2 regions of the Ornithinimicrobium carbonis genome follow, and region 2 is predicted to be linked to the other one. Evidence: predicted binding sites of a transcription regulator. Region 2 holds the regulator's gene; the other holds the start of a gene.

Region 1 (9,731 bases), 1.2 Mb from region 2:
CGAGCCGCTTGGGCGGCTGGCCCGTGGCGGGGATCGCGACGTACACCTGAACCACCTCGGCTCCCCGCCGGTCACCGGTGTTGGTCACCCGGGCCCGGACGTGGACCGGCTCCGTCCCGTCCGTCGTCGCTGCCGACAACGACACGTCCCCGACCTCGAAGGTCGTATAGGAGAGCCCGTAGCCGAAGGGGAACACCACGAAGCCCTCCGCGCCCTGGGCAACCGCTGGATCGGAATCCTGCACGGCTGCCTCAAGCACCGCACCCCCTACGACGAACACACCGCCTGGGCCCACCGCCACGCCACGGCAGCTTGACACGTTAGACCCCTGGGATATCTAGGGGAGCGCGGCAGGAACCTTCAGGTCGCGGCACCGCCGTCCCGGGCTGATCGCAACCTAGGAGCAGTCAGAAGTTGCTGGCCATGTTGGTGAAGCGGGAGTAGTGACCCTGGAACGCCACGACCACGGTATCCGTGGGGCCGTTCCTGTGCTTGGCCACGATGACGTCGGCCTCCCCCTCCCGGGGTGATTCGCGCTCGTACATCGACTCGCGGTGGAGCAGGATGACGACGTCGGCATCCTGCTCGATCGAGTTGTGGACGGCGATGCCGTTGGCCACGAAGTTGTGGTTGCCCAGGACCGTCGCGTCGAAGACCTCCTCGACGCCGTCCAGCTCGACGGACACGACGTCGTCGAAGAGGACGTCGTTGACGGCGGCGAGATCCAGGTCCTCGGTGTCCAGCACGTCCACCACGGTCGCGAGAGCACCGCCCGTCGTCTCCCGCTGCAGGACCCGGGCCATCTCCTGCCACAGTGGCGCAGGCTGATCGAGGACGGCACGCGGCTCCGTGCGGACGTCGCCCGCTTCGACCAGGGCCAGCGCACGAGCGACCTCCGGGCCCAGGTCCACCTGCGGCGCGATCTCGCGGAGGAACCGCCGCTGGTCGTCCTTCTCCACCACGGCCAGAGTCACCGTCGCGGCCATGCCCCACTGGCGCGTACTGATGCCGAACCGGAGCAGCTGCCGGGACATCTGGTCGGCAAGGGCAGAAGGCCCTGTCCAGTCGATCACGACACCGCCGTCAGTGACACGCACGGCACCTCCGAGCTTCCAGAGCGAACCGACGAACAGGCCGATCTGGCGCTTCGACATGTGAGCGGCGCTGTCGGGCGGCGAGTCGAGCTTCCCGCTGTCGAGGTCTCGGGCCATGGCCCGCACCTGGTTGTCGTCGCTCCACGGCTCGTGCTTCTCCGGGGCGGGCACGTGCCTGGGCACCGCGATCCTGTCACCGGCGCGGAGGTCGCCCAGCTGCTTCCACCCGTCGTAGGTCAGGAACGGGTGGTTCTCGGTGGCCCGGACGGTCTTGCCGGAGGTCAGCGTGAGACGGAAGACCGGCCGGGTGCCTGTCGGGAAGACATGGGTCAGGTGCCGCCGCACGTAGCGCAGCGACTCGTCCAGCGACCACACGGGCACGTCCCGCTCACCGGTCTCATGGAGATCGCCCATGGTCACCTCGGCCCCGGTGTCGGCCCGCAGGACCCTGGTGTCGGCCGTCAGGCAGCCCGACTCGCGAAGGTCGCTCATCTGCGGCTTCTTGTCCGTCCGCTGCTCCGGCCCACGGTTGAGCTGGGACAGGGCGATGAGCGGGACCTCGAGCTCTTTGGCGAGCAGCTTCAGGGCCCGGCTGAACTCGGCGACCTCCTGCTGACGGGACTCCACGCGCTTGCCCGAGCTCATCAGCTGCAGGTAGTCCACGACGACCAGCTTGAGGTCGCTGCGCTGCTTGAGACGGCGACACTTGGCACGGATCTCCATCAACGACATGTTCGGCGAGTCGTCGATGAACAGGGGCGCGTCGTGGATGCGTCCCTGCGTCTCCGCCAGTCGGGTCCAGTCGCGGTCGCGCATGTTGCCCTTGCGCATGTTCTGCAGCGGGATCTCCGACTCCGCCGAGAGCAGTCGCATCGTGATCTCGGTGCGGCTCATCTCCAGGGAGAAGACGACGGTCGGCAGCCGGTGCTTGATCGCTGCCGCCCTGGCCACGTCCAGGGCGAAGGTCGAGTTGTGGGTCGGAATCATCGAACGACCCGCGAGGTAGAGGTGCTTCTCGTCGTCGACCTGCACGCACCGCACGGGGACGGTGTCCACCGTCTCGACCCTCGTCACCGTCCAGGCCGCCGCCTCCTGCGCACCCCCGGGCCGCGCAACGGTGACAGTGGCTCCCGACGCGACGGCCCGATCCACCTCGGTCGTCGTCACGGTGGAGGCAGCAGCTCCCTCGGTCAGGCTCAGGTGCCAGAGGTGTTCGGCGTCGGCCGTGATGACCGACCCGTCGGAGAACTCCACCTCGTAGCAGGGACGGTCGAGCATGACCTCCGTCGCCGCCACCACGGTGGTGGGTCGGCCGTCGGCACCCAGCAGCTGGTCGCCGACCCGGACCTCGCCCATGGTCGTCCAGCCCCTCGGCGTCGGCAGCGGCGTGTCCAGCGCCAGGGCCTTCCCCACAGCCGGCCTGGCCGCCACGATCACCATCTGCCCGGGGTGCAGCCCGTTCGTCAGCTCGTCGAGCTCGGTGAACCCCGTCGGCACCCCCACCATCTCCCCGGTGGAGGAGGCGTTGTGCTCGATCTCGTCCGTCGTGGGCTGGATGAGGTCGGCGAGCGCGTGGTAGTCCTCCCCGCCCCGCTTGTCGGCGACCGCGTAGATCTCCGCCTGGGCGGTGTTGACGCTCTCCTCGACGTCCCCGCCGCCGTAGCCGATCTGCACGATCCGCGTCCCCGCCTCCACCAGGCGGCGCAGCACCGCCCGTTCGGCGACGATCTCGGCGTAGAAGGAGGCGTTGGCCGCGGTCGGGACGCCCGCGATGAGCTGGTGCAGGTATGCCGTGCCGCCCACCCGGGCGAGCTCGCCCCGCTTGGTCAGCTCGTCGGCGACGGTGATGGCGTCCACCGGCTCGCCGCGGGAGAAGAGGTCGACGACGGCCTCGTAGATCCGCTCGTGCGCGGGCCGGTAGAAGTCGACGGGCCGGATGAGCTCGGAGCACTCGCCGATGGCGTCCTTGGACAGGAGCATGGCCCCCAGGGCGCTCTGCTCGGCCGCCACGTCCTGCGGCGGCAGCCGTTCCTCGGGCGAGCCCTCCCCCGGAGGCCCGTACGTCCGTTCCAGCTCGCTCAGCGACATACGCCCTCCTGCTCTCTCGCCCCGACAGGTCCCAAGGTCACCACGGCCCACCGACAGACCATCGACGCGTCACGGTACGCCGCCCGGGGACCTCCCCCAAGACGCCCCTGTGGACAGACTGTGGAGCACGTGTGGACCCGCGGTGGACGACACGCGACGGCGAGGGCGGCTCCTGTGGACGGACCTTGTGGACAACGGTGCGACACAACGGTCGCAGCCCCCCTGACCTGCAACTCCTTCAGCCACATCCTGTGGAGGAAAGATCGTTCCGACAATCTTCTGCGACCCCTCCCGGACCACCCCCGGGCGTGTCGCCGGTCTCGCGCGAGGTGTCGGGAAGAGATGCGGACCCCGCCGACGTTTGGCACTCTAGAAGCAAGAGTGCTAATCCTGGAACGAACCAGCAGGTGAGGCACTCGCCCACCAGGACCGAGGGCGGATCCGGTGCCGCCGGACCACCTCCCTCGACCGCACAGAAGGAGGAAGCATGAGCCGTTTCGACCCGTTCCGTGACCTGGACCGCCTCATGTCGGAGACGATGCGCACCCCCGCGGCCTCGGCGATGCCGATGGACCTCTTCCGCGCCGGAGAGACCTTCGTCGCCAGGGTGGACCTGCCCGGTGTGGACCCCGGTTCCATCGACGTCGACGTCGAGGACCGGACCCTGACCATCCGCGCCGAACGGCGCGAGGAGTCCGACGCCGAGCAGTGGCTCTCCCACGAGCGCCCCGCCGGGACGTTCGCCCGCCAGCTGACGCTCGGCTACGGCGTTGCCCTGGACCGCATCGAGGCCGACTACACCGACGGGGTGCTCACCCTGACCATCCCGGTGGCCGAGGAGGCAAGGCCGCGCAAGATCCAGGTGGCGCACCGCTCCGGCCTGGGCGGCGGCGACAGCGTCCGCGGCGAGGTCACCCAGCACGGGGACCGCTCCGAGGACGAGTCCGGCGAGCAGTCCGACCGCTCGGGCGAGGAGCAGGCCCGGAGCGCCTGATCCCACGCCCGGCGCGACCCCGGGCCCGGCACCGCACGGTGCCGGGCCCGTCGTCGTGCTGGCACACTTGCCGCTCGTGAGCAGCGCCCCCGATCCCGCCGCCCTGCGCCGGGAGGTGCTGCGTCTGGCGGTCCCGGCGTTCCTGGCCCTGGTCGCCGAGCCGCTCTTCCTGCTGGCCGACTCGGCGATCGTGGGCCACCTGGGGACCGCCGCCCTGGCCGGCCTGGGGGTCGCCAGCGCGGTCCTGCTCACCGCCGTCAACATCTTCGTCTTCCTGGCCTACGGCACCACGGCGGTCGTGGCCCGCCGCCTCGGTGCCGGTGACCAGCGGGGTGCCCTCAGCGCCGGCATCGACGGCATGTGGCTGGCGGTGCTCCTCGGGGTGCTCGCCGCCGCCGCGACGGCCCTGTGGGCCCAGCCGGTCGTCGAGATCTTCGGGGCGACCCCGACGGCCACCGCGGAGGCGGTGACCTACCTGCGGGTCTCCACGATCGGCATACCCCCGATGTTGCTGGTGCTCGCTGCGACCGGGGTGCTGCGGGGGCTGCAGGACACCCGGACCCCCCTCGTCGTCTCCGTCGTCGGCTTCACCGCCAACGCGCTCCTGTCGCTGCTCCTGGTCCACGGCGTCGGCTGGGGCATCGCGGGCGCGGCGTGGGGCACGGTGATGGCCCAGACCGGGATGGCCGTGGCCATGCTCGCCGTCGTCGTGCGCGCCGCGAGGCGGCTGGACGCCCCGCTCGGTTTCGCCGCCTCGGGCGTGCTGCGCGCCGCCGCGGGAGGGGTGCCCCTCCTCGTGCGCACCCTGTCCCTGCGGGCGGTCCTGCTCGTCACCACCTGGGTGGCCGCGGGGCTGGGGGAGCCGGAGCTGGCGGCCCACCAGGTGGCGATGACGGTATGGAGCTCGCTCGCCTTCGCGCTCGACGCGCTGGCGATCGCGGCGCAGGCCCTGGTCGGCAAGGCGCTCGGCGCCGGCGACGTGGCGGGGACCCGGGCGGCGACCGCAATGATGGTCCGCTGGGGGGTGTGGTTCGGGGTGCTCCTCGCCGCCGTCATCGTGGCCACGCACCGCGTCGTCCCGCTCGCCTTCTCCACCGACCCGCAGGTGCACGCCGCCCTGGGCGCCGCGCTGCTCGTGGTCGCCCTCGGCCAACCGGTCGCCGGGATCGCCTTCGTGCTCGACGGGGTGCTCATCGGGGCCGGGGACGCCCGCTGGCTCGCGTGGGCCCAGACCGTCTTCCTGCTGGCCTACCTGCCGCTGGCGCTCGCCGTCCGGGCCCTCGACCAGGTCGGGGTGACCGGGCTGGTGTGGCTGTGGCTGGCCTACACCGCCTGGATGGCCGTCCGCGCCGCCGGGCTGACGTGGCGCTCCCGGCAGGACGCCTGGATGGTCACCGGCGCCTGACCGACGCGGGGGGTGGTGCGGGGTGCCGGCGCCCGTGCCAGCCTCGCCGCCGGCGCCGCGCGGCTCACCCCTCGTCCAGCTCCCGTCGCGGCTGCGGCGGGCCCGGCTCGGCACCCTGCACGCCGGGCACCGGTCCGGCCGACCGCCGGGCCAGGTGGATGTCCGCCGGCTCGACCTGGCCGGTGCGGAAACCGGCCCGACCGGCCATGTGGGCCCCGGCGGGGATCGTCAGCAGCTGGAAGACGCCGATGAGCAGCAGCATGCCCACGTCGAGGCCGGAACGGGTGCGCAGGCCCACCCCCAGCAGCACGAGCAGCACGCCGAGCACCTGCGGCTTGGTCCCCGCGTGCATCCGGGTCAGCAGGTCGGGGAAGCGCAGCAGGCCGATCCCGGCGGCCAGGCACAACAGCGCGCCGGCCAGGAGCGCGACCAGGCCGAGCAGGTCGGCGACGTCGGTCCAGCTCATGGCTCCAGCCGCCCTTCCTGGGACGTGGGATCGCGGTCCCGGGCGACGAACCGCGCCACGGCGACCGAGGCCAGGAAGCCGACGAGGGACAACGAGATGAGCAGGGGCAGCGTCGTCGACCCGCTCGTCAGCGCGGCGTGCGCACCGAGCGCGCAGACGACCACCGAGACGAGCACGTCGGTGGCCACGACCCGGTCGAGCACGCTGGGGCCGATGGTGATCCGCACGAGCGTCAGCGCCGCCGCCACCGCCAGGACGCCCCCGACCGCCCAGGCGAGCACGCTCTCCACCACGTCCAGGGTCATCGGGGCTCCTTGCGGGTCCGGGGGTTCAGCAGCTGCTCGGCACGGGGGTCGAAGGCCCGCAGCACCCGGGCCTCCTGGGCCAGCACCCGCCGGCGCACCGCCTTGGCCTGCCGGGGCGTGGACACGTCCAGGGCGTGCAGCGTCAGCAGCCGCTCCGACGGCTCCAGGTCGATGACCACCGTCCCGGGCACCAGCGCCGTCATCTCCGCGGTGATCGTCTGCAGCAGCTCGTCGTCGCCGGCGAGCTCGAGGTCCATCACCACGCCGCGCACCGGTGGTCCGGGCCGCACCGTCAGCCAGGCCACCTGGAAGGAGGCCGCCACCACGTCGGCGAGGAACCGGCTGACGAGCACGGTGAAGGCCCAGGGCTTCAGGCGCAGCCGTACACGCACGCGGGGCAGGGGGAAGACCACGAGCACGAGCACGGCCGTCAGCACCCCGCCCGCGAGGACGACCGGGGAGGGGTTGCCCCACAGCAGCACCCAGACCACCGTCAGCCAGGTCACCGACCACCACGACAGGCGCCGAGGGGTATGCCGTCGCGTCACCGGGGGACTCACGGGCTCACCCCCGATCCCAGCACCGCGTCGAGGTAGGGCGTGCGCAGCATGAGGTCGACGGCCGCCCGGGTGGTGACGTCGTAGAGCGGACCCGCGACGACCACGAGCGCCACCCCGAGGGCCACGAGCGCTCCCGTGGGCAGGAGCACGCCGAGCCCCAGCGCGCCGTGGTGCCCGCCGCGCAGGGGTCCGCTGCCGGTGATCCCCTCGGGGTTCTCCGACCAGAACGCGCGCCCCCAGACCCGCGCGACGGCATACAGGGTGAGCAGGGAGGTGACCACGGAGGCGACGACGAGCGCCCAGGCCAGCCAGCGCCCGTCGTCCACGCCCGCCTGGATGAGGCCGACCTTGCCCAGGAAGCCGGTGAACGGCGGGATGCCGGCGAGGTTCATCGCCGGGATGAAGAACAGCACGCCCACGATCGGGCTGATCCGCGCCAGGTCGCCCAGGCGGGCGGTGTCCGTGGAGCCTCCGACGCGCTCGACCAGGCCGGTCACGAGGAACAGGGTGGTCTGGACGAGGATGTGGTGGGCGACGTAGAAGATGGCCGCGGCCAGGCCGATCGTGCTGCCGAGCGCGATGCCGAAGAGCATGAAGCCGATGTGGCTGACGAGGGTGTAGGACAGCATCCGCTTGATGTCGTCCTGCACGATCGCGCCCAGGATGCCCACGACCATCGTCAGCAGCGCCGCCCACAGCAGCAGGTCGTCGAAGCGGGTGTCGGGGAACAGCAGCGTCTGCGTGCGGATCATGGCGTAGATGCCGACCTTGGTCAGCAGGCCCGCGAAGACCGCAGTCACCGGCGCGGGCGCCGTGGGGTAGGAGTCCGGCAGCCAGCCGGACATCGGGAACACGGCGGCCTTGACCGCGAAGCCGATGAGCAGCATGACGTGCAGCAGGGCGGCGGTGCCCGGCTGGATCTCCCCGAGCCGCTGGGCGAGCAGGGCCAGGTTCACCGTCCCCGCGGCGGCGTAGACCAGGGCGATGGAGGTCAGGAAGATCATCGAGGAGAGCAGGCTCACCAGGACGTAGGTGGTGCCCGCCCGCACGCGCTCGGCCGTCCCGCCGAGGGTGAGGAGGACGAAGCTCGCGGCCAGCAGCATCTCGAAGCCGACGTAGAGGTGGAACAGGTCCCCGGAGACGAAGGTCGTGGTCACCCCGGCCGCCAGCACGAGGATCGAGGGGTGGAAGACCGGCAGCGGGGAGTGGCCGTCGGACTCGTCGTCGAAGGAGCTCGCACCCTGCCCCACGGAGTAGGCGAGCACGCCCATGGTCACCGTCGTGGAGACGATGATCATCAGGGCCGCCAGGCGGTCGACGATCAGGACGATGCCCTCCCACGGCAGCCAGCCGCCCACCATCATGACCTGGGGGCCCTGGGTGTCGGCGGCCCAGAGCAGCCAGCCGGCCAGGACGAGCATCGCGGTCAGCACGCTCATGCTCACCACGCGCTGGACGGCGGTGCGCCCGGTCGCGGCCAGCGTGATGCCCGCGCCGATGAGCGGCAGCACGACGAGCAGGGGCACCATCCAGGCCCAGGGGGTCGTCATCGGCGCTCCCCCCGCTCCTGGTCGGCGTCGCGAGGGTGGTCGTCGTCGTCGTCCTCGTCGAACTCGTCGTGCGCGTGGGCGGGCGGCACCTCGGAGTGGTGGGAGCTCTCGGTCCGGTACCCCTCGGCCTCGATCTCCTCGCTGGTCTCCCGCGCCGACGGTCCCGAGCCCACGTCGTCGGCCTCGGCCCGGGCGTGGATGCGGGCGGACTCGGTGTCGTCGTCCACGAGGTCGACGCCGGAGAGCTGGCGGCCCCGGTGGGCCAGGGCGAGCACGAACGCCGTCATCGCCAGCGTGATGACGATGGCCGTGAGCACCAGGGCCTGGGGCACCGGGTCCGACATCTGCTCGCCCGGCTCCGCCGCGCCGACGATCGGGGGCGCCCCGGGAGGACCGGAGGCGACGATGAACAGCAGGTTGATCCCGTTGCCCATGAGCAGGAAGCCCATGAGCGCGCGCACCAGCGACCGCGACAGGAACAGGTAGGTCCCGGTCCCGACGAGCGCCGCCGAGGTGAGCACGAGGGTGAGGTTGGGGATCATCGGCCGGCCACCCGCTTCTTCTCGTCGAGGGCGATCTCGTCGATCCCCGAACCGAAGCTGCGCAGGATGTCGAGCATGAGGCCCAGCACGACCAGGTAGACGCCGACGTCGAACAGGAGCGAGGTCACCACGTGGACCTCCCCCAGGAGGGGCACGTGGACGTCGGTGATCCAGGTGCGCAGGGCGGGGGAGCCGAAGAGCATCGGCAGCACGGCGGAGCCGCCGGCGATGAACAACCCGGTGCCCAGCAGCGACGCCGGGCGGACCGGCAGCGCGGCGCTGAGCTCGGCGCCGTAGCCGGCGAGGTAGCGCAGGCACAGGGCCAGCCCCGCCACGATGCCGGCGGCGAACCCGCCTCCGGGCTGGTTGTGTCCGGAGAGCAGCAGGTAGATCGACCAGACCATGATCGTGTGGAAGACCAGGTGGGTGACGATCTCCAGGATGGTCGAGCGCCGGTCCGGGTCGAGCAGGTCCACCCGTGCGATCCACGGGGTGACCGGCGCCGGCTCGTCCTTCCCGACCTCCAGGGGCTCCCCGCCCGGACGGGCCCACTGGTCCCGGGCGCGCAGGATGCCCTCGGCCGCGCGGCGCAGGTTCTCGTCGCGCAGGAAGATCAGGCTGGCCACGCCGGTCGCGGCGGCCAGGATGACCGACAGCTCACCCATCGTGTCCCAGGCGCGCACGTCGACGAGGATGACGTTGACGATGTTGTAGCCCCCGCCGTAGT
Region 2 (9,731 bases):
TCTCGGCCCGGGACGAGGCCTTCGTGTCGCACCACACCGCCGCCGCCCTGTGGGGAGGGGTCGTTCCGCACACCGACAAGCTGCACCTGAGCGTGCCGCGCGGCGTGCGCCGCGCCGCTCGCGACGACGTGGTCGTGCACGCGTCGTCCCGCAACCCCACCGTGTTCCGGGGCCTGCGCACCACCAGCGCCGACGACACCTTCCTGGACCTGGCCAGGTCGCTCGGTCTCGTCGACCTGGTGGTCCTGGGCGACAGTCTCGTCCGTCGATGCAGGACGACGCCGAAGAAGCTCGTCCAGGCGGCCGGCACCGCGTCGGGTCGTGGTGTCGCCCTGGCGCGGAGGGCGGCGACCCTCGTGCGTCCGGGCGTCGACTCGCCGATGGAGACCCGCTGCCGGCTTCTGCGCGTCCTCGCGGGTCTGCCCGAGCTCGAGACGGACCTCCGCTTCCACGACGACCGCGGTACCCTGACCAGACGGCTGGACGCCGGTGACCGGCGGACGAGGACCGGTGTCGAGTACGACGGACGGCACCACGTCCGGCGCGAGGAGCAGTGGGAGGACGACATCGGCCGTCGGGAGGAGTTCGAGGACCAGGACTGGCGCATCGTCACCCTGGTGAGCAGGGACGTCTTCGTCACGCCCGCGCGCACGGTCGAACGGCTGCGTCGCATCCTGTCGGCACGGGGCATGACCGTCGGCCCGCCGCGGCACGAGTGGCTGCGCCACTTCTCGGGCCGGGACCACTGAGCGGTTCCGCGCCCCGGTCCACCGGGCCGGTACCACTGACCGGTCCGCCCCCGACGCAGGGCCGGCACCACTGACCGGTCCACCCTCCGGTGCGGTTCGAGAACTCCTCAGTCCCCCACGGTGTCCCGGGCGCGCCTGACGAGCCGCGGGTCGGGCCGCAGGACCACGTCGTGGTCCTTTCCCTCGTAGTCGAACTGGGACAGGAAGTGGCGCATGGCGTTGATCCGGGCCCGCTTCTTGTCGTTGGACTTCAGCGTCATCCACGGCGCCCAGTCGGTGTCCGTGCGCCGGAACATCTCCTCCTTGGCCGCGGTGTAGGCGTCCCACCGGTCCAGCGACTCCAGGTCCATGGGGGAGAGCTTCCACTGCCGCACCGGGTCCAGCTGACGGATCGCGAACCGCGTGCGCTGCTCGGTCTGGGTCACCGAGAACCAGAACTTGGTGATCGAGACCCCCGCGTCGACGAGCATCTTCTCGAACTGCGGCGCCTGCTCCATGAACAGCTCGTACTCGGCGTCGGAGCAGAACCCCATCACCCGCTCGACCCCGGCGCGGTTGTACCAGGACCGGTCGAAGAGCACCATGTCCCCGCTCGTGGGCAGGTGCTCGATGTAGCGCTGGAAGTACCACTGCCCGGCCTCGACCTCGGTCGGCTTGTTGAGGGCCACGACGGTGGCCCCGCGCGGGTTGAGGTGCTCCATGAACCGCTTGATCGACCCGCCCTTGCCGGCCGCGTCGCGTCCCTCGAAGACCAGGACGTGGCGGCTGCCGTTGTCCTTGGCCCAGTACTGGAACTTCAGCAGCTCCACCTGCAGCAGCCACTTCTCGACCTCGTAGTAGTCCCGGGTCATCCGCTCGGCGTAGGGGTAGTCCTCGCGCCAGGTGTCGACCGCGCTGCCGTCCGGCGTGATGAGGTCCGGGTCCGACCCCTGGTCGTCCCGGACGGTGTACCCCTCGTCGCGGAGCCGGTCGATGTACTCCCGGAGACGTTGCTGCACGCCTCCGACCCTATCGCCCGGCGCGGTCCCCGGGCGGCGGGGGCGAGGAGGAGAGGCGCCGACGGGTCCGCCCGTCGGGGACAATGGGAGGCGTGCCCTCGACCTTTCCTCCCGGAGACCCCGCGCCCGCGGACGGCTCGCTGCCCGCCGGCGCGCTGGAGGGTATGCCGGCACGCACCCTGGGGGTGTACCTGCACGTCCCGTTCTGCCGGGTCCGGTGCGGCTACTGCGACTTCAACACCTACACGCTGCCCGAGCTGGGCGCCGACGCCGACACCGGTCGTTACGTGGGGGCTGCCCTCGCCGAGGTCGACCTGGCCGGACGCGTTCTCGCGCAGGGGGACCCGCCGCCCGTCAGCACCGTCTTCATCGGGGGCGGGACGCCCACCATGCTGGCGCCCGCTGCCCTGGGCGCCCTGCTGGGTCGCGTCCGCGAGGTCCTCGGCCTCACGCGCGACGCGGAGGTGACCACCGAGGCCAACCCCGACACGGTGACCCCACGGGTCGCCGAGCAGCTGGCGGCCGAGGGGTTCACGCGGGTCAGCATCGGGATGCAGTCGGCCGTCCCGGACGTCCTGCGCACCCTCGACCGTACCCACGACCCCGCCAACGTGGAGCGGGCGGTCGCCGCCGCCCGGGCGGCCGGGCTGCAGGTCAGCCTGGACCTGATCTACGGCACGCCGGGGGAGTCCCTGGAGGACTGGCGCACCAGCCTGGAGACGGCGGTGTCGCTGGACCCCGACCACGTGTCGGCCTACGCCCTGGTGGTCGAGGAGGGGACCAGGCTGGCCGCCCAGGTGCGCAGGGGCGAGGTGCCGGCCCCCCAGGACGACGACGAGGCGGACAAGTACGAGCTGGCCGACCGGGTGCTGGGGCGGGGCGGTTACCACTGGTACGAGATCTCCAACTGGGCGCGCGGGCCGGAGCACCGCTGCCGGCACAACCTCGCCTACTGGCGCGGTGGGGACTGGTGGGGGATCGGTCCGGGCGCGCACAGCCACGTGGCCGGCGTGCGCTGGTGGAACGTCAAGCACCCGCGTGCCTACGCCGACCGGCTGGCCGCAGGGCTCAGCCCCGCCCACGCCCGTGAGGTGCTCGGGCCGGAACAGCGGCACGACGAGACGGTCCTGCTGCGCTCGCGCCTGGTCGAGGGCCTGCCGACCGAGCTGCTGGCGGCGCCGGCGAGGACGGCGGTCGCCGGCCTGGTCGCCGACGGTCTCGTGGACGGCCGTGAGGCCCTGCGGGGACGGGTCGTGCCGACCCTGCGCGGTAGGCTCCTCGCCGACACCGTGGTCCACCGGCTGCTGCCGGGCTGACCCGACCCGGGTCCCCTTCCGCGACACGCCGGTGCGCGCTGCGTCCTGTCGGCGCCAACGCCGGTAGAACGGGACGGACGCGCTGAACGGAAACAGACGGACACGGCAACAGCCCCTGCCGGGTATGAGCCGGCAGGGACTGGCCGCGGACGATGGTGGCCCGCTTCGCGACGTATGAGGTCGCGAAGCGGGCCACGGCCGGACGTGACGTCCCGACCGGTGCGCAAGGGGTCCGGAGGCTCGACCTCCGCGTCACCGGAGGTGGCGACGGTGTGCCCGGGGGCACGCGGTCCGCCGATCGAATCCTCGACTGTCTTGCGACCCGCCCCGCCTTGCGGAAAGGGCGTAGAACCTGTCTACTCCCGAACGGTCCCCGTGACAAGAGGTCGGCCCGAAAAAGTCTACCCGCCGCGGCGTGTCGTGTTGACACACCGCGGCGGGCAGATTGGGGTCGGGGTCCGACCGCGTCCGAGGAGGACCGTCCGGTCGGCGGTCGGGACCGCTCAGTTGAGGATGCGGATCTGGAAGGGGTACTCGAAGACCTCCCCGCGCGAGGCCATCATGGCGCCCTTGACGTGGGCCCAGATCTGCACGACGAAGAGGATGATCCACAGCGGGATCGCCCAGAGGAAACCGATCCCCAGGGTGAGGATCACGCTGAGCCACAGCGCCACGGTCGCGATGGTCATCGAGACGTTGAAGTTGAAGGCTCCCGCGGAGGCCACCCGGACCGCCTGGCTGCGGTCCTTGTAGAAGACCCACACCAGCAGCGGGCCGAGGAACGGCAGCCAGGCACCGCTGAGCAGGAAGGAGATCGGGGCCGACAGGTGGGCCAGGAGCATCATCGTGCGCTCCTCGCCCTCGACGGGGGTCCGCCCCTGACCGGACGGGCCGACGCCCTGACCGGACCACCCGCCCCGGGAGTCGGGGGCGCCGCCGGAGCGCCAGGGGTCGGTGCCCTGCCCCTGCTCGGGGCCGGGCACGTGGGGCTGCTCGCCGCCGGACAGGTCCTGCCGCTGCTGGGGCTCGGACGGACGGTCGCCGGGAATGGGGGGAGGCGGGGGTGCGGTGCTCATGTGTCGCTCCTGGGTAGGACGGCCGGAACCTCGACCTGTCCCATCCTCTCAGGGGACGGTGACGAAGTCGATCAGTTCTTCGACGCTGGAGAGCAGCGTCGGTTCCAGATCGCTGTAGGAACGCACGGAGGACAGGATCTTCTTCCAGCCGCGGGCGACGTCGGCCTGCGAACCGTGGGGCCAGCCCAAGGCCTCGAGCACCCCGTGCTTCCAGGAGCGGCCGCGCTCCACGACGGGCCACACCTGCAGGCCGAGCCGGGCCGGCTTGACCGACTGCCAGACGTCGACGTAGGGGTGCCCCAGGATGCGCGCGTGCGGGCTGACCCGCTCGGCCTCGGCGACGATCCGGGTCTCCTTGGTGCCCGGGACGAGGTGGTCCACCAGGACGCCCAGCCGGCGGTCCGGCGTCGGGGCGAAACGGCGGATCTCGCCGGCGAGGTCGTCGACCCCGTCGAGCATCTCCACGACCACGCCCTCCACCCGCAGATCGTCCCCCCAGACCTTCTCGACCAGCTCGGCGTCGTGCCGCCCCTCGACCCAGATCCGGGACCCGGAGGCCACGCGCGCCGCCTGCCCGCGCACGGCCACCGACCCGCTCGCCGTCCGGGAGGCCGCCTGCCGGGCAGCCTCCACCTGCGCCCGGCACTCGCCGGTCGGGACGGTGAGCACGACGGGTCGTCCCTCGAGGAGGAACCCCGGACCCAGCGGGAACCCGCGGGTGCGGCCCCGGCGGTCCTCCAGGTGCACGACCTGCATGCCCCCGGCCTTCTCCACCCGCACCACGGCGCCGCACCACCCGGTGTCCACGTCCTCGACGACCAGGCCGGGCTCGGCCTCCACGGGCTGGGCGCGACCCCTCCGCGGGGCGCGCCAGTCGGTGCTCAGCACGTCGGTTCCGTAGCGGTCGCTCACAGCCGTCGAGGGTATGCCGTGGGGCAGGTGGGTCGGGTGAGGCGCGCCAGGGCGAGGGTCACCGGGGACGCGGCCGGCCCCGTCCGTCGTCGACGGGGCCCGTCCGTAACCGGCCAGTCCGTCGTCGACGGGGCCCGTCCGTGGCCGACCGGGACCGTCCGTGGCCGGCCGGGCCCGTCCGGGTGCGTCGTCTCAGTCCTGTCGGGGACCCGTCATGTCGGCGGGGACGACCCAGGCGTCGAACTGCTCCTCGGTCAGCTCGCCGCTGGCCACGGCGGCCTCGCGCAGGGTCAGGCCCTCCTTGTGGGCCTTCTTGGCGATGGCGGCGGCCTTGTCGTAGCCGATGTGCGGGTTGAGCGCGGTCACCTGCATGAGGTTGCTGGCCAGGTTGGCCTCGATGCGATCGGTGTTGGGCTCCAGGCCGACCGCGCAGCCGTCGTTGAAGGCCCGGCAGGCGTCGGCGATCAGCCGGATGCTCTCCAGCACCCCGTGCACCATGACCGGCTTGAAGACGTTCAGCTGGAAGTTGCCCTGTGTACCGGCGAAGGCCACCGTGGCGTCGTTGCCGAAGACCCGCGTCGCCACCATCGTCAGCGCCTCGGCCTGGGTCGGGTTGACCTTGCCGGGCATGATGCTCGAGCCGGGCTCGTTCTCGGGGATGTTCAGCTCGCCGATGCCGTTGCGCGGTCCGGAGGCCAGCCAGCGCACGTCGTTGGCCATCTTCATCAGGGCGCCGGCCAGGGTGCGCAGCGCGGCGGAGGTCTGCACGAGGGCGTCGTGGGCGGACAGCGCGGCGAACTTGTTCTCCGCCGAGCGCAGCTCCAGGCCCGCCTCCTCGCCCATCTTCCGGGCCGCCAGGTCCCCGAACCGGGGGTGGGCGTTGAGCCCGGTGCCGACCGCGGTGCCGCCGATGGCCAGCTCGCGCAGCCCCTCACCGGCGTGCCGGACCTCGGCCATGGCGTAGTCGAGCTGCGCGACCCAGCCGCCGATCTCCTGACCCAGCGTGATGGGGGTGGCGTCCTGCAGGTGGGTGCGTCCGACCTTGACGACGTCGGCATGCTCCTGCGCCTTGGCGGCCAGGGTGTCGCGGAGCACCGACACGCCGCCCTCGAGCCGGTCGCGCAGCTCGAGCAGCACGGCGATGTGCATCGCCGTGGGGAAGGTGTCGTTGCTGCTCTGGCCCCGGTTGACGTGGTCGTTGGGGTGGACCGGGGTCTTGCTGCCGAGCTCGCCGCCGGCCAGCTCGATCGCCCGGTTGGCGATGACCTCGTTGCTGTTCATGTTGCTCTGCGTCCCCGAGCCGGTCTGGAAGACCACGAGGGGGAAGTGGTCGTCGAGGTCACCGGCCACGACCTCGTCGGCCGCCCGGACGATGAGGTCGGCCACGTCCTGCGGCAGCTCACCGAGCTCGGCGTTGGCCTGGGCAGCGCCCTTCTTGAGGATGCCCAGGGCCTTGATCACCGGCCGGCCCCAGACGAAGGTGTCCCGGCCGATGGGGAAGTTGTGGATGCTGCGCTGCGTCTGCGCGCCCCAATAACGGTCGGAGGGGACCTCGACCTGTCCCATGCTGTCGCTCTCGATGCGCACCTGGTTCATGGGCTCATCGTAGGTTCCGCGGCGGGGCGGGTGCCGCGGGGTGCCCGGACCGGGAGTGCAGGGACGGTCGACCGTGCCGATCGGTTGCCTGCCCGGCTCGCTCGGTCGCCTGCCCGGCTCGCTCGGTTGCCCGACCGGCTCGCTTGCCCCGGCCGCGTAGACTGGCACTCGACGCTCAGGAGTGCCAGGCCCCCGTGCCGGCAGCCCCGGGGTCGCCGACGGTCCGGGACCGTCGGCCCGACAGCACCGACGACGGAGGTGGAGGAGATCATGACCGTCAGCGACGACCGACGCCTCCAGGTGCTGCGCGCGATCGTGCAGGACTACGTGCGCACCTCCGAGCCCGTGGGCTCCAGGGCCCTGCTCGAGCGCCACCAGCTGGGGGTGTCCGCCGCCACGGTGCGCAACGACATGGCCGTGCTGGAGGAGGAGGGCCTGATCACCGCCCCGCACACCAGCGCCGGGAGGGTGCCCACGGACGCGGGCTACCGGCTCTTCGTCGACCGCCTCTCGGCGGTCAAGCCGCTCAGCCGCGGGGAGCGGACCGCGATCGAGCACTTCCTGCAGGGGGCGGTCGACCTCGACGACGTGGTCTCGCGCACCACGCGGCTCCTGTCGAGCCTGACCCACCAGGTCGCGGTGATGCAGTACCCCAGCCTGTCCCGTTCCACGGTCCGGCACGTGGAGCTCGTCCCCATCGGCGGTCCCCGCCTCATGGTGGTCCTCATCGTCAACACCGGACGGGTCGAGCAGCGGGTCATCGACACCGGCCGCGAGCTGACCGCCGACGCGGACCTGGTGGCCGACCTGCGCTCGCGGATCAACTCCGCCTCCGTCGGTCAGCCGCTCCCGAGCGTCCCGGCCCGGCTGGACGTTCTCGTGGACGGCGTGGCCCCGGAGGACCGGCCGGTGGCGACCGCCGTCGCCCGCGCGCTGGCCGACGCGGTCGCCGAGCAGGCCGAGGAGCGCATCTTCCTCAGCGGCACCGCCAACCTCGCCCGGTCCGGGAACGACTTCCCCACCTCGCTGTCCGCGGTGCTGGACGCCCTCGAGGAGCACGTCGTGCTGCTCCGCCTCATGGGCAGCATGGCCACCCTCGCCGACGGGGACCAGGTCGCGGTCAGCATCGGGATGGAAAATCCCTACGAGCCGCTGCGGACCACCTCGGTCGTCGCCACCAGCTACGGCGACGCGGGCGGCCTGGGTGTGGTCGGTCCCACCCGGATGGACTACCCCCAGGCGATGGCGGCCGTGCGGGCCGTGGCCCGCTACGTCGCCGAGATCCTGGACGGATGACCCTGCACGCCCCTGACCGGACGACCGTCCCTGCCGGTCGACGACGACATGGCCCGGCATAGTTCGGGCGCCCGCGCCGTTGACACTCCCGTTGCCCCCGACCACCAAGGAACTTCCACGCCGTGAACGACTACTACGCCGACCTCGGGGTCTCCCGCGACGCCAGCGCCGAGGAGATCAAGAAGGCCTACCGCAAGAAGGCGCGCCACCTGCACCCCGACGTCAACCCCGGCCCGGACGCCGAGGCCGAGTTCAAGCGGGTCTCCCAGGCCTACGACGTGCTCTCCGACCAGTCCAAGCGGACGGCCTACGACCGCGGCCAGGACCCCTACGCGGGCGCCACCGGCGGGTTCGGCCAGGGATTCACCTTCACCGACATCATGGACGCCTTCTTCGGGGGCACCGCGGCCGGCACGCGGGGTCCGCGCTCGCGCGTGCAGCGGGGCCACGACGCCCTCGTGCGCCTGGACGTGGAGCTGTCCACCGCCGTCTTCGGCGGCGAGGAGAACCTGACGGTCGACACGGCCGTGCGCTGCTCCACCTGCACCGGGTCGGGCGCCCAGCCCGGCAGCGGGACCCGCACGTGCGCGGTCTGCTCCGGCCGCGGCGAGGTGCAGCAGGTGCAGCGCTCCTTCCTCGGCCAGGTGATGACCTCGCGCCCCTGCCAGGCCTGCCGGGGCTACGGCGACGTCATCGAGCACCCGTGCTTCGACTGCTCGGGGGAGGGTCGGGTCCGCACCCGGCGCGAGCTGACCATTAAGGTGCCCGCCGGGGTCGACAGCGGGACCCGCATCCAGCTGGGCGGCGAGAGCGAGGTCGGTCCCTTCGGCGGTGAGCCGGGGGACCTCTACGTGGAGATCGCGGTCGCCCCGCACGAGACGTTCACCCGGCGCGGCGACGACCTGCACTGCCGGGTCGAGGTGCCGATGACGGCCGCGGCGCTGGGCGCCACCCTGCCGGTGGAGACCTTCGACGGTCCGGTCGAGGTCGACGTGCCCGAGGGCACCCAGCCCGGCCAGACCGTGACCCTGCCCGGCCTCGGGGTGGGGCACCTGCGGGCGCAGGGGCGGGGCGACGTCGTGGTCCACCTCGACGTGCGCGTCCCGACCCGCCTCAGCGCGCCCCAGCGCGAGCTTCTCGTCCAGCTGGCGGCGGAGCGAGGGGAGACCGACCCGGAGGGTCGGATGGCGACCGTGGGGTCGCACGCCGGGCGCGCCGGCAAGTTCTGGGACGCGCTGCGCGGCCGGTGACGGCGACCGTGGCGGTGCCATCGTGACCGCACCGCTCTTCGTCGTCGGCCCCGAGCTGCTGACCGGCGACGGAGCGGTCCTGCGGCTGGACGGCCCCGAGGGTCGCCACGCCGCCGACGTCCAGCGCCTGGGGACGGGCGAGACGCTGGTCCTCGCCGACGGCCGGGGTGCCTGGGCCCGGTGCCGGGTCGAGGAGGCACACCGGGGCGCGCTGGACCTGGTGGTGCTGGAGCGCGGCACCGACCCGGCGCCACCGGTGCGCCACGTGCTCGTCCAGGCGCTCGCCAAGGGCGACCGCGACCTGCAGGCGGTGGAGAGCGCCACCGAGATGGAGGTCGACGAGGTCGTGCCGTGGCAGGCCGACCGCAGCATCGTGCGCTGGCGGGGGGAGCGGGCCGCGAAGTCCCACCGCCGGTGGGAGCAGCAGGTCCTGGCGGCGGGCAAGCAGGCCCGGCGCACCCGCCTGCCGGTCGTCGCCGGGCTCGCCGGCCGGACGGACCTGCTCGCGCGCGCCTCCGCCGCGGACCTCGCGCTGGTC

The links. Region 2 encodes HrcA, which represses chaperone genes, less so after heat shock. Its sites were predicted from a motif close to TTNGCACTCGNNNNNNNCGAGTGCNAA; they were not measured.
Region 1: the regulator HrcA is predicted to act here: its motif matches at 3,544-3,570, upstream of ACWHYA_RS05265 (Hsp20/alpha crystallin family protein).

What each region holds. Positions count from the first base shown of each region.
Region 1 is NZ_OZ348993.1:1,163,603-1,173,333, reverse strand. Features, by position in the region: gene ACWHYA_RS05275 (fibronectin type III-like domain-contianing protein) at 1-46, opposite strand, end outside; gene dnaB (replicative DNA helicase) at 408-3,182, opposite strand; gene ACWHYA_RS05265 (Hsp20/alpha crystallin family protein) at 3,670-4,176, shown strand; gene ACWHYA_RS05260 (MATE family efflux transporter) at 4,253-5,581, shown strand; gene mnhG (monovalent cation/H(+) antiporter subunit G) at 5,646-6,047, opposite strand; gene ACWHYA_RS05250 (monovalent cation/H+ antiporter complex subunit F) at 6,044-6,352, opposite strand; gene ACWHYA_RS05245 (Na+/H+ antiporter subunit E) at 6,349-6,912, opposite strand; gene ACWHYA_RS05240 (Na+/H+ antiporter subunit D) at 6,909-8,462, opposite strand; gene ACWHYA_RS05235 (Na(+)/H(+) antiporter subunit C) at 8,459-9,004, opposite strand; gene ACWHYA_RS05230 (Na+/H+ antiporter subunit A) at 9,001-9,731, opposite strand, start outside.
Region 2 is NZ_OZ348993.1:2,399,174-2,408,904, forward strand. Features, by position in the region: gene ACWHYA_RS10975 (hypothetical protein) at 1-749, shown strand, start outside; gene ppk2 (polyphosphate kinase 2) at 857-1,747, opposite strand; gene hemW (radical SAM family heme chaperone HemW) at 1,840-3,063, shown strand; gene ACWHYA_RS10990 (DUF4870 domain-containing protein) at 3,567-4,139, opposite strand; gene ACWHYA_RS10995 (DUF3097 domain-containing protein) at 4,188-5,051, opposite strand; gene fumC (class II fumarate hydratase) at 5,244-6,647, opposite strand; gene hrcA (heat-inducible transcriptional repressor HrcA) at 6,918-7,943, shown strand; gene dnaJ (molecular chaperone DnaJ) at 8,066-9,193, shown strand; gene ACWHYA_RS11015 (16S rRNA (uracil(1498)-N(3))-methyltransferase) at 9,216-9,731, shown strand, end outside.